Regions from separate parts of the Paenibacillus sp. strain BS8-2 genome, predicted to be linked through region 1. Evidence: riboswitches for the same ligand, from Rfam matches in the RefSeq annotation. Region 1 holds a riboswitch; the other holds the start of a gene.

Evidence for each region. Region 1 has a riboswitch for ZMP and ZTP ahead of rpiB (ribose 5-phosphate isomerase B). Riboswitches for the same ligand answer to the same signal wherever they lie in the genome.
Region 2: it holds a riboswitch for ZMP and ZTP, as region 1 does, so the genes downstream of both, ACX1C1_RS24115 (GNAT family N-acetyltransferase) here and rpiB (ribose 5-phosphate isomerase B) in region 1, are expected to answer to the same signal.

The regions. Positions count from the first base shown of each region.
Region 1 is NZ_CM137010.1:1,329,462-1,336,245, forward strand. It holds gene ACX1C1_RS05750 (serine hydroxymethyltransferase) at 442-1,689, opposite strand; gene ACX1C1_RS05755 (TIGR01440 family protein) at 1,720-2,328, opposite strand; gene rpiB (ribose 5-phosphate isomerase B) at 2,356-2,814, opposite strand; ZMP/ZTP riboswitch at 3,075-3,155, opposite strand; gene ACX1C1_RS05765 (low molecular weight protein arginine phosphatase) at 3,229-3,819, opposite strand; gene ACX1C1_RS05770 (manganese efflux pump MntP) at 3,898-4,458, opposite strand; gene ACX1C1_RS05775 (L-threonylcarbamoyladenylate synthase) at 4,613-5,677, opposite strand; gene spoIIR (stage II sporulation protein R) at 5,874-6,611, opposite strand; gene sigJ (RNA polymerase sigma factor SigJ) at 6,750-6,784, shown strand, end outside.
Region 2 is NZ_CM137010.1:5,542,488-5,549,271, forward strand. It holds gene ACX1C1_RS24105 (transposase) at 1-150, opposite strand, end outside; gene ACX1C1_RS24110 (IS4 family transposase) at 540-1,712, opposite strand; ZMP/ZTP riboswitch at 2,390-2,471, shown strand; gene ACX1C1_RS24115 (GNAT family N-acetyltransferase) at 2,523-3,632, shown strand; gene ACX1C1_RS24120 (tRNA dihydrouridine synthase) at 4,269-5,240, opposite strand; partial or broken gene ACX1C1_RS24125 (sigma factor) at 5,401-5,592, opposite strand; gene ACX1C1_RS24130 (Uma2 family endonuclease) at 5,706-6,287, shown strand; gene ACX1C1_RS24135 (coiled-coil domain-containing protein) at 6,336-6,784, opposite strand, start outside.

The DNA of each region.
Region 1 (6,784 bases):
CGTTTAATATTTACTGTATTTATGTGCTAATACGCTATTGTAATACCATTTTAATGCGTCATTACTTGCACTTTCATGCACGAACTTTCGCGAAGAACCTCATATCATGGCACAAATTCATATAAAATTTGTAAGTATCATACGGAGTGACCCTATCATTTTGAAACTTTATACCACATAAAATGATCGAAATAATCGTAATTTTGATCAAGATCTCCTAAATCAACGATACATAAAAGTTATTTTTTTACTTTTTACAATAATGAATATTATAATTATATAATGTTGTTTTTATCATCAATTTAGTTGTTTGTAACAGCCGAAAATGATTGGCATATAATCACTTGTTCCTTTCATTGATCTGTCACACATCATTTTCCAAAAAACAAAAAAAGCACCGCTGTAGCATTGTGCCACAGCGGTGCTTTTCGTATGCAGATATTAGTATGTCATGTTCGGATAAAGAGGGTATTGAGCCGTCAGGTTGCGCACCTTGACACGAGCTTGCTCCAAAGTCGCGCTATCCTCGGGATTGTTAAGCACAAGTGCAATCACTTCGGCGATCACTTTCATCGCTTCTTCGTTCATGCCGCGTGCTGTTGCAGCCGGAGTACCAATTCGAATGCCGCTTGTAACAAATGGGCTTGTAGGGTCGAATGGAATGGCATTTTTGTTAACCGTGATGCCTACTTCGTCAAGCACATGCTCAGCCGCTTTGCCTGTGATGTTAAGGCTGCGCGTATCGATCAGCATAAGATGATTGTCTGTGCCGCCAGAGACGATGTTGATCCCTCTGGAAAGCAGCTCTTCGGACAATACTTTTGCGTTTTTCACAACGTTTTGTGCATATTGTTTGAATTCTGGCTGCAGAGCTTCACCAAGTGCAACTGCTTTAGCTGCAATGATGTGCATCAGAGGGCCGCCTTGAGAGCCAGGGAATACAGCTTTATCAATAGCAGCTGCCCATGCCTTACGGCAAAGAATCATGCCGCCGCGAGGACCGCGTAATGTCTTATGCGTTGTTGTTGTCACAAAGTGTGCATGCGGTACCGGGCTCGGGTGTAGACCAGCCGCGACCAATCCTGCGATATGTGCCATGTCGACAAAGAAGAGTGCGCCAACTTCATTGGCGATTTGACCCAGCTTCTCGAAGTCGATAGTACGCGGATATGCGCTTGCGCCAGCTACCAGCATACGTGGACGGTGCTTGAACGCCAGCTTGCGAACTTCTTCATAATCGATTGTGAAGGAATCCTCTTGAACGCCGTAAGCTACAAAGTTATAAAGCAAGCCAGATGCGTTAACCGGGCTACCGTGCGTCAGGTGTCCGCCATGAGCCAGGTTCATGCCAAGCACAGTGTCTCCAGGCTGAAGGGCTGCCAGATATACGGCCATGTTCGCTTGTGCGCCGGAATGCGGTTGTACGTTAGCGTGATCTGCGCCAAACAGTTCCTTCGCGCGTTCGCGAGCCAAATCTTCTACGATATCGACATGCTCACATCCACCGTAGTAGCGTTTGCTAGGGTAACCTTCTGCGTATTTGTTCGTCAGAACGGAGCCCATTGCTTCCAGCACAGCTTCACTAACGATGTTTTCGGATGCGATCAGCTCAATATTGTCGCGTTGACGTTGCAGCTCAAGGCCAAGCGCCTTTAGTACTTCCGGATCTTGTTTACGTAGATTTTCCATAACGATAATTCCTCCCAAATGTAATAATGATTATTCGCAATGATGCATAGATTGTTCGGCAGGCAGGGTCTTAAGCGGTTCATATACCGCTCTTGCGCCCCCGATAAGTTTAGGTCTTGTGATCGCCATCGTGACATGCGCTTCACCGATCGAACGGATCGAAGGTCGAACGGGTACAGCTACCCGCTTCAGATGCATGCCGATAAAGGTATCTCCAATGTCAATACCCGCATGAGCGGCAACCGACTCCACTAAACAAGGATGCTCCAATTGGTCATACGCATACGCTGCCATGGAACCTCCAGCCTTTGGCACTGGAACGGCATGGACGAGCTCCAATCCGTACCGCGCAGCCGCCTCTTCTTCGATCACGAGCGCCCGGTTCAAATGCTCACAGCACTGGAACACCGGGATAAAGGCGATTTCCCTTCTAACGGCTTCGACGCCGGCATAGATGGCGGCTGCCGTCTCCAGCGCTCCTGCTGTACCGATACGCTCACCGATTACTTCGCTGGTGCTAGCGCCGATAATAAGCAGTTGGCCTTCGCGAAGGCGTCCGGCAGCAGCCAGCTCCCGAACAATGGTCTCGACGGAGACTGACCATGAAGACGAATCGTTGTTCCGATCAACTGTGGTCATCATACACCGCCTTCCAGCCCCCGCCAATTAAGCGCGCGCGTTGTATTTTTTCTCGATTTCAAGCACTTTGTTCACGCGGCCGACATGTCGCTCGCCCTCCGAGAACGGGGTAGAAAGCCACACCTTTACGATCTCTTCAGCTACTCCAGGTCCAATTACGCGTTCACCCATCGCCAGCACGTTCGTGTCGTTGTGTTCGCGAGTCGCCTTGGCCGAGAATAGATCATGAACAAGCGCGCAGCGAATGCCAGCCACCTTGTTAGCAGCAATCGACATCCCGATGCCTGTGCCGCAGATCAAGATACCGCGATCCGCTTCGCCTGCAGCAACTTTCTCACAGACAGGCAATGCATAGTCCGGGTAATCGACCGATTGATTGCAGTCGCATCCTACATCTTCGATTTCATGTCCAAGCGACTCCAAGAACGGCACGATTACATCTTTCAGACGGTAGCCTGCGTGATCGGCTCCAATAACAATCTTCAATGCCAACACCTCTTCTTCAGAATTTCCTTGCCCGGTTACTTGCACGTAGCAAATCACCCTATGGTGCTAGTATACCTCTCCAGCGGAAAAACCTCTATCGGCCAAGCGTAACAACCTGGCAAAGGGCCAAGATCACACACATTGCCGAACTTGCAAAGGCGAAGAAATACAAGACAATTCAGCGTTTCTCGAACTTCGACACAACGTTATCACCTTGAAAAAAAACAAAAAAAGAGCAGACATGCTACGTTCAGCATGATGCTCTTTGCCCAGGCGACCGGCCGTATATTCCGATGCTCCACCGTGGTTACCCACTTCCGTCGCCAGTTACATCGGAAACCATGTTTTGTACCTTCATAATAGCGCAAGAACGATCAGAAAGCAATCCGGTTTTCTCTTCCTTATCGCCTATTTTTAACGCGACATTCCCTTAACTGACAGCTTGTCCAGCAGTTTCCCGATCGCCTCTTCGATCTCTTGGGAGCAGCTCTCATAAACGGACTGCGAGCCGCCAAACGGATCAGCGATATCAAAGCTAGGAATACTCCGCTCCAGATCCAGCAAACGGCGGCGCTCCTCACCGGTCAATTGCTGACCAAGCGCTCCTTTCATCTGCATGTCGCTGTATAGGCTCTCCAGCTCTTCGATATTGCGCAGCACATCCGGATCCGTGTTGGCAAATTCCTTCAGCGTAAACGTCTTGTCCACGGCTTCCGGGTGGACGTGAAGCAGGTCGCTCTTGTGACCCGAGGTCATCGTCAGGATGAGATCGGCCCAATCAACCGCTTCTGCCGTTAGCGCACGGGACGAACCTTGATGTGCGACCTCTCTCCGGCCAAGCACCGCAAGCGCATTGCCCGAGATCGGCAACCCATCAACGGTCGACACGCCAGCGGATCGTACAACAACGGTCATTCTCCTCTTCGCCGCATGGACGCGAAGCAACGCTTCCGCCATGGGAGAACGACAAGTATTGCCGGTGCACACAAACAAGATACGTTTCATATTGGTTTTTCCCCTCTCTATTACGATATTCGTTAAGGCGAAACGGCTACGCCGTCCTTGGGACTTCATGAACAACCTCTATAGGACGAATAGAACGCCGAATACGAGCAGTATCGCCCCGCCAAACGCCTCTCCGTATTCTCCTAGATTGCCGCTTACCTTCCTGCCCAGAAACAAACCCAGCATCGACATGATCCCGCCAGTGAGACCAAACAACATGATGGTCAGCCATAAATCAGCAGAAAACATCCCTAGCGTGATACCTACCGAAAAAGCGTCGATGCTCACGCTGAGCGCCAGAACTAACAACCCCCAGAGAGAACGATGATCAAACGATAACGCTTCTTCTCCCTTAAACGAGTTATAAATCATATGACCACCAAGCAGAATGAGCAGAATCCCCGCCGCGATCGAGGCTACTTGTCCCAATAAACCACTGACGAGCTGACCCGTCAACAATCCTCCGATCGGCATAAGAACATGGAACAAACCGATAACGAAGCCCAGCTTCACAATCTCGCGCAGTCTAATACCCTTAAGTCCTATGCCAAGCCCCAACGAGAAAGCGTCAAACCCCAACGCCGCCGCAATGCAGAGCAGCGTCAGTACTTGTCCTGTATATACATTCGCATCCCACACTACCATCTCCCCCAAGTCCGCCGCGAGTTCTTTAATCAACATATGCGGACAAGGGAGCAATACATACCAAATGATGGATGATCATTCAATTAATCGTTTGTTAAACGTGCAAGATGAAACGGCTGATGCGTCAAGCACATCCGTTTTATCGGACTTAAGGGACGATTATAAGTCGACCTCCAGACGCTTTGGCCATCCGGTTCAGCAAAGCCGCCCCGATCCCCGCTTCGCCTGGTGACTCCGCCCATATACGCTGTATACCGGCCGAATCAAATTGCCGTAACGCCGCATACAACCCCCGTGCCGCTTCTGAGAGTCTTGTTTCGCTGCCCATGCCAATAACTAAATCTGCGTCATAATGAGCAGCACGTTCGTCGAATGCGAGTACGCCTGTCGTAAAGCCGCCCGCGCGGCTATCTTCGATCGCTGATTGAATGACGGCTGAAACCAAAGCACGCTCACCGCTCACAAGCGTTAACTCGCCTTGCGGCGCGTAATGGGTGTACTTCATGCCTGGCGAACGAGGGGCCGAGCCATGAACAAGTTCGTCGTCCGTTACAATGTCCGCATGGGGCAAAGCAGCTTGCAGCGCCTCTGCCGTGATGCCTCCTGGCCTTAGGATACGAATGATCTCTTCTCCCTCGAGCTCCACGACTGTAGACTCCAGCCCGACACCCGTCGCTCCGCCATCCACAATGCCGTCAATACACCCCGCGAGATCCTCCAGCACATGTCCTGCTGTCGTTGGGCTTGGACGCCCGGAACGATTGGCGCTAGGAGCCGCTACCGGACATTCGGCCAAACGGATTAGTTCGAGCGCTACGGGATGATCCGGCATTCGAATGGCGACAGTGGCGAGACCGGCCGTTACCAAAGGCGATAACACACCTTCTCTAGCAGGCAACACCACCGTGAGCGGACCTGGCCAGAAGCGATCCATAAGCTCGTCTACAAGCGGAGAATGCGGCAGTGTCAGCTCACCAAGCTGGTTTCGGTCCGCAATATGCACGATAAGCGGATTATCAGACGGTCTTCCCTTGGCCTCAAAGATCCCGGCCACCGCTTCATTGCTGCGCGCATCCGCACCTAGACCGTATACCGTCTCCGTCGGGAAAGCGACGAGCCCTCCGCTGCGGAGCGTACTCGCGGCCTGCACGAGAGGCGATCCGCCCTCTGCTTCGTTCATGTATTCTACTTCCCATACTTTTGTATCTCGCATCTTATATTCTATCCTCATGGCGACTAATAGTTGTTCTCCCGCTATTATAACATATCGATCCATCTCCGGGACCGGCGTTCGAACACCGGCTTCCATAGCTCCCCCAAACAACGTAAGGCGCCTTGTCCGCGGGGGACAGCAGGCGCCTCTTCTATACATTGCTATCACTTCTTGATCGCCTCAGAACAATGACCACTTAGAACAATGACTTGATCCAGTTGATCAGCTTCTCGATCATTTCCCAGATAAAAAATTTCGCTTTTGGCGCTTCGCCAGAATCCGCCGTTTGCTCAGCAGCAGATCCTGCATCAGCCTCATCTGCACCTGCTTTAAGAGTCGTATCAGCAGCAGCCGAGTCATCGGCTACAGTAGCTTCCGCTGCTGAAGCTTCGCCAGTCGCCGCGTCGACAAAGCATAGTGGCGGGAACAGCACGCACCACCAGTTCTGACCCTTACCTTCGCCGATTGTAATGAGCAGCGCCTCGTATTGACCAGCCGGATACACTTTGTTACCATACATCTTCGTCGGGAAGTCGACGAGACCCAGCTCCGAAGAAGATGTGTATGCGAAACCTCTGCTTGCAAGCACATCGGCTACGATGCCTTGCAGCTCAGGAAGCTTGGACTGAATCGTCAATCGGGCTTCTTCGATACTTTGCTGTCCTGTCGCCCAGCCATTCATCGCTTTGACGACTTCGTCGCGCACGATACGTTTCACAAGCTGATCGGCGGCACTGTCCGAGTTGGCCAAGATACGCAAGCGGATCGCTTCAGTTGGAATGTCTCCCGTTGCGAGGGCGGCATCCATGCGGTGTGATTCCCAGCTCATAATGAGCACAATAATAGCAAATACAATTAAAGCATAAGAATGACGGTATGGAATGCGATAAGGTCGATCGGAATGATGGAAGGAAGTGGTATAATAATGGGACATCACACAAGCTCCTCTCGCGCACCTGCCAGTGCGTCTGCTTGCGTTCCGGAACGTCTCTATCCGTCATTATGTCCGCATGATTGAAACTATAAACCTATCACATTGAAGTTTTTAATAGATAACTAGGAGTTGAATGATTTGCTAGATATCACGATAGTGAACTCGTATCGTCC
Region 2 (6,784 bases), 2.0 Mb from region 1:
ATGGGACATCTGGTTTACGGAAGTACAGTTCGAAACGAGACCCATCTTATACATAAAGCAAAGGATCCAATAAGGCACACCATTACGTTTCATAATGCCGGATTGCGTTAACAGCAAAGAATAATCAAATCGATCCCAAAGCGAGCGCAAAACAGGTGCTCCCGCACATTGGCCTTGATTAAGATCACGAAATTGAGGTTGTTCCAGTGTTTCCTTCACAAAAATCACCTAAAATCCTCTAAGATATACCTAGTTGGAAAGGTATTCTTCGTGATTATTATGGTGATTCGAAAAAATCAAGAGGTTTCTCGTTGTTTCGTTTACATCTTTATAACTTTTGTTTGATTACTAAGTTTTGGATTGAACTGCATAGTTCATGTAAAAAAGGTCAGTAGCGTTGCATAAAAGTTCACATGACACTTAATCTGAATTATCTGAAAACAGGCCCCGGTGGCACTAGCGAAAAACTTAAGGGGCTCACCTATTCAGGCAGTCATTGTCCATTTGGTATTTTATTGAAATTAACCCTCATGTTTGCATTATTGTATTATGATATCGGCTGGCGACTGCTTTTTCTGTCGTCCCTTGGACGCCCGACTCGGTTTCCGGTGGAGGGCTGCATGGAGCACTTCCCACGGTCGCCACTTCAGCGTTATCAACATGTGCATAAGTTCTGTCAGTGATTTATCCCTGGCGATCTCTAGCTTCATCAGTAGCAGCAGGCAGTAAGCAATCAAGCAAATCCAGATTTGATTCAGGACCGCATTCTCTTCTGTTCCGTAAAAACGGGCCAACTTTAAATTCTGTTTAACCCAGCGAAAGAAGATTTCAATCCGCCAGCGACTGCGATACAAATCACCAATCTCTTCAGCTGTCAGGTCACAGCGATTCGTTATGATGCGTACGGGATTGGCCTTGCTATCGACGGTCTCCACCATGCGGAGTGCCTGCTGCATTCGCTTGTTTCCTTTGCCTAGGATGAGTTTGACATCGCGCATAATCGGTGACTCCGCATGCACGGGTAGTTCTTCGACTTCCTCAATGATGGCGTTGTTCTTGAGGCGCGAGACGAAATGAATACCTCGTACACAGTAATCATCATACTTTTCGTAATCGATATATCCGCGATCCATCAAGTATGTAGCGTCCGTTTCGTCAATCAATACATCCATCTGGGTGTGGTCTGCAGGCTTCGCTGGTGTGACCACTACCTTGTCTGGATATACCAATCCAGGTTCCGCAAAGGTGACACGAAGGTGTAGTTTTACACCACCTTTCGTTTTGCGAAACGTTGCCCACTTGTACTTGTTCAGACAGAGGCTAATCGTCGAGGAATCGATAACGTTTACCTGACCAATCTTCCGAGCTACTGGGAGCTGCTGCTGATGCAGTTGCGAGATAAGATCACATAAGATGGTCTGCAGCACATCCGGATCCAGCTTGTTGTTTTTGCGAGAAAGCTGAGAAGCGCTTATGGAGGAAATCCCAATCGCTTGTTGAAAGTTCTCATCGACTTGAACAGCTCTCATAATTTCACGCAATCCTTTTCGTTGCTGAAGCTGCGCTTCTAAGAATAGGAGCAAAAACACCATTGTTGTTAGCTTTTTTGAGTAGCGATCGAGAGTGCCGAACCGTTGCCAATCTTGAAAAATTTCTGAATTAATAGGTGAAATCCATTTACCAAATGACGAAAGTAGTGTATCCTTGTCCATGAGCTGATCTCCTAATTAGAGATTAGGACAGGGACTACCTGTACCTCTAATTTTAGGAGATTTTTTCTGTCGTGGACGTCTTGATTTTTACATTTATAGCACAATTTAGATTCAGAGGTTGACTACATTCTCATGTCATGTTTTATGCAACGCTACTGAAAAAAGGTAATTTAAATGTATATCTTCCAATCAGGCAGCTATAGTGTGGCAGCCAGGAATAAATCAGTATCCTCAGAACCAACTTAATTGAGACCTTTAATTTGAGCAAGCATCCGGTACGCCATGCGCTCAACCAATTGGTTGAAGAGGGGCTTGTCCCCCCCCCCCCTGATCGGCACACGTATAGTAAACGCTGACCAGCGTAATGTGATCACTCTCAAATTCTGAATACTTCGGTGCGGCAGAGCCGCTTGGTTAATCTGTCAGAGCCACTGTGTTAACGAAATAGAACCAGCTTGTTAATGAGGAGAGCCATCAAGTAAATAATAACTCCGCCTACTAATTTAACAATCGTAATTAGTTGTAAGGACGAGTACACCTTTATATTCTAACAACCTCTCATCTAATGAACTCTTGCTTGCTTGCTTGCTTGCTTGCCTGCCGTGGCCAATTTCGAATAATTCTGAAAAATAATGTTGATCTCAACCGTTAACTAGTCTTATAATAATTAGTAAATAAATGGGATGCGTAACTGGCGAGAACGTAGATTACTACGGGGGAGCGCATCTGTCAAATAAGCCGTTCGCCTGGGCAAAGCATTTGGTTGATTTTTAACCAGATGCTTTTCTAATTTTCGGGGAGAGTGTCGGCATGGGGGTAGCGAAAAAAGTAGCGGTGCTGGTATATGAGCAAGTGGATGCTTTGGACGTAACTGGACCCTTCGACGCGTTCGCGGTGGCGAGCAACTGGGGGCAGGACTTTCTGGTTTATACGGTCGCCCTGGAATCGAACGCACCGATTCGGACAATCAGCGGCCTGACGATTCTGCCGGACTTCGCTTCTTCAGAATGTCCGACGCCGGACATCTTGATCGTTCCGGGAGGCTGGGGGGCGCGTAAGGAGATGCATAATGAGAAGTTAACCGCCTGGATTAACGAAACCTCTCAGCGGGTTGCATTTACGCTGTCCGTCTGTACGGGGGCACTGCTGCTCGCCAAGGCAGGACTTCTCGAAGGACTACGTGCTACCACCAATATGCGGGCCATGAATTTGCTAATGGAGGCCGCGCCGGCGGGCGTGACGCTGATAGAGAACGTCCGATACGTGGACAATGGTCGAATCATTACATCGGCGGGCGTTACGGCGGGCATTGATGCGGCGCTGCATCTTGTCGCAAAGCTTCACGGGGAGGAACGGGCGATAGATACTGCTTCGAGGCTTGAGCATGACTGGAGACGGGAGCCTTCCGAATCACTCGCTATTCGTAGGGCAATGGATGAAGACGTGGACAGCATTCGCTCACTTTTCATCGATGCAGCGCAATGGATTCATTCGGCGTATGGCTTCTGGCAATGGCGCGTCGAAAGCTTCGAACGACAGATTGTCGAAGCATTTGTCAGGGATAATGAAGTGTTCGTCGCGGATCTGAGGAATGAGCTCGTTGGTTGTTTCTCCGTCCATTGGGGATACGAGGAAATATGGGGAGAGCAATTTCACGACGAGGCGGGGTATGTTCATCGGTTATGCGTCTCGCGCAATCGCAAGGGAGAAGGAATCGGCGGCGAACTCCTTCGCTCCGCGGAAAGTTATGTTCGGGCCATGGGAAAAAGTTGGCTTCGCCTCGACTGCATGGCCGACAACCCAAGCCTAAATTCATACTACATCAGCCTCGGATTCGTCTTGCAGAGCCGATTTGACGCGGGCTTCTGGAGCGCAAACTTATATGAGAAGGAGATCATCGGAATGGCACCGGCGCGTTAGCGTCGGTGTCTTCCTTTCAACAACAATCCCATAATGTTATCCTGCCCGTTCGCATAGTCCCACTCTTGGCTCTGCACATTAACATCATGGCTCTATTCGATTAATAAAGTGGCTCTGATTCATTAACTCAATGGCTCTATAGCCCCGAAGTATTCAAATTCGGATTTCTTATTGTCAGAAAGCGCACAGCTTCACATTCGTCAGCACACATTGAGTATTCCAAGCCACAAAGCTGCTGCGGAATGGAGAAGGCAAGAGCTCATAAAACGGCCGTATTATTACACAATGTTCCGCGATATCATCCCAACGTATCGGCAATTGTCGGACCTGCATGTTTCGTTCGAAGAATTAGAGACAATCCGGCAAGAGCTGAAATATTATTGGTCCGGTCTGGAGGATTTGGAGACGGTCTGCCAACGTATCGAAAACTTGCAATTTGTTGCCCAGGCGCCCCCGATACCGTCATTGTTGTTCAGCAGCCCCCACAAACAAGCCTGTCGACTCACAGTCGACAGGTTTGTTTGTGGGGGCTGTGAGCGTTTTTTGGAATATGCTTCGATCCAACCATGTGGCCCGTACGTATGTGAATTTTTACATACAACGGCTTGTCATCCGACATGATGAGCGCCCTCGCGATTATTTAACACTCTCATTAGTAAAATTTTGTAGCACTTGACGTACTTCATCGGTTGACTTCGTTTGCATGAGCTCACTTTTCAACTCATCCGCCTTATCAAATCCATTCATGTATATCTTGAAAAAACGAAGCAAATGAACGAAAGGTCTCGGTTCTATTTCTGTTGCATATTGATCATATAAATCAATATGGTAATTTAATAACTCCATTTTTTCGTCTCTGCTATGCTCTCTAGGTGTTTTCTCAAAAGCAAATGGATCTTTAAATATACCTCTGCCGATCATAATTCCATCAATTCCATATTGTTCTGCCAGCATTAAGCCCCTTTTTCGATCAGCTATATCTCCATTAATCGTTAATAATGTATGGGGTGCAATCCCATCACGAAGCTGTTTAATTTCAGGAATAAGCTCCCAATGAGCAGCCACCTTACTCATTTCTTTTTTGGTTCGTAGATGAATCGAAAGATTTGCAATATTTTGTCGCAAAATATGTGATAACCACTCACGCCACTCTTCAACATGAGTATAGCCAAGTCTGGTTTTTACACTTACAGGTAATCCGCCTGCTTTAGTTGCTTGTATAATATCTGCTGCTAGCTCAGGTTGTAGAATAAGTCCGCTACCCTTTGCTTTAGCTGCGACGTTATGAGCAGGACAGCCCATATTAATATCAATGCCTTTAAATCCAAGCTTAGCTAGGCCTATGCTCATTTCCCTAAAATAATCAGGGTTATTTCCCCATATATGCGCAACCATAGGCTGTTCATCTTCTGTAAAATATAATCTCCCGCGTTCTCTATATATAGCACCTGGATTACAGTACCCTTCCGTACTTGTAAACTCAGTGAAAAAAACATCAGGTCTACCCGCTTTGCTCACAACATGACGAAACACAACATCCGTTACATCTTCCATAGGAGCAAGTACAAAAAACGGTTTAGGTAACTCTTCCCAAAAATTTTCAGTCAACTTTCATTCCATTCCTCTCATCAGCATGCGAACCGCTAAAATAAACACCATTATAACATATTTTTATCATGCAGCTATTACGTTTGCCGGCAACGAACGGCCTGAGCACTATACGATTCATAAGCCAGCCCAAACGTTATCACTTCTTCGCCTTTTATAACTCATGCAGCGATACGTCCTTGCGCGTTTTCTTCAAGCTGCGAAGATGCCTAAGTATCTCGTTCTCGATACAACGGGCGGCGAAGGTCGTGAGTTTTGTGCCTTTGCCTGTCTGGAAGCTTTCAATCTCTTTGATCAATCCAATCGTGCCAATGCTGATCAAGTCCTCGAGATCCTCACCGGTATTATCGAATTAATTGACGTTGTGAACACAAATCGATGTGAAAAATCGAAACAATTCATTTGGAGCTCAACTGCCGAAATGCTATACTAAAGCAAAGATGGAACGAAACGGAGGAATTCAGTATGACTCCGCCTAATCACAATACACCATTTATTTATTCCGAATATTGTAACCGGAAAGATGGATTGCGCTTTGAAGTTATTGATGGTGAAATCATTAATATGACGCCATCACCTACTCCCAAGCATCAAGATATATTAGGCGGCTTATACTCTGAGTTTCGCAGTTACTTGAAGGGGAAGGCTTGCAAAGTATTCATATCTCCTATCGATGTGTGCTTATTTAGTTCCAACGATACCGATGAATCGGATATTCAAGATTGGCTTCAACCGGATTTGCTAATTATATGCGATTCGAATAAGATCAGAGAAAAGCGTATTACAGGAGCACCTGATTTTATTATCGAAGTACTGTCACCGTCAACAACGAAAGTGGACAGAGTTCTGAAGTATAACGCGTACGCCAAAGCCGGGGTTAAGGAATATTGGATTGTAGACCCCTATCACGAGTTTGTCGAATCATTCATCTTGCACAACAAAACCTTCGAACATTCCGGTCAATATTTTAGGACGGATCACGTTCCGATCAGCCTATTTTCCGATTTCATGCTTGATTTAAATCATATATTCATGACCGAGTCTTAACTAAACAAGCCCCCGCTGATATCCATCAGCAGGGGCTTGTCGTCATTATTAGAACAAAGTAATTTGCGCTACTCGTGAATCGATTCGTTCCAGCGTCTCCGGTGCATTATCCTTGAAGTACGCATGTTGGATCCGTTTCGTCGACTCCACGATTTGTTTAGAGGAATCCGAAGTTTGGCGAAGGCGACAGCTGTAGACGATAGGGAAATAGTCTTGCAAGAATTTCCCTTCGGCATGGGCGGTCAGTGCGATCATCTGAAAGCCGAGTTGCTCCGCAATGAAGAACACCGGACTTAGAACATGATCACTTGAAGCTTTGCCGAACGGATTGTCCAATATTACGGTTCGGTGCAGCTTCATGTTCGATTTAATGTAACGTTTGCGTTCTGCTACATAATTAAGCAAGCCGAGGAACAAGGTCATATTTTTGCTCCATTTCTCCCCGCCGGACCAGCGATTGGATTGCTCCCAAGAATAAGCGGCCTTCGTTATCTGAT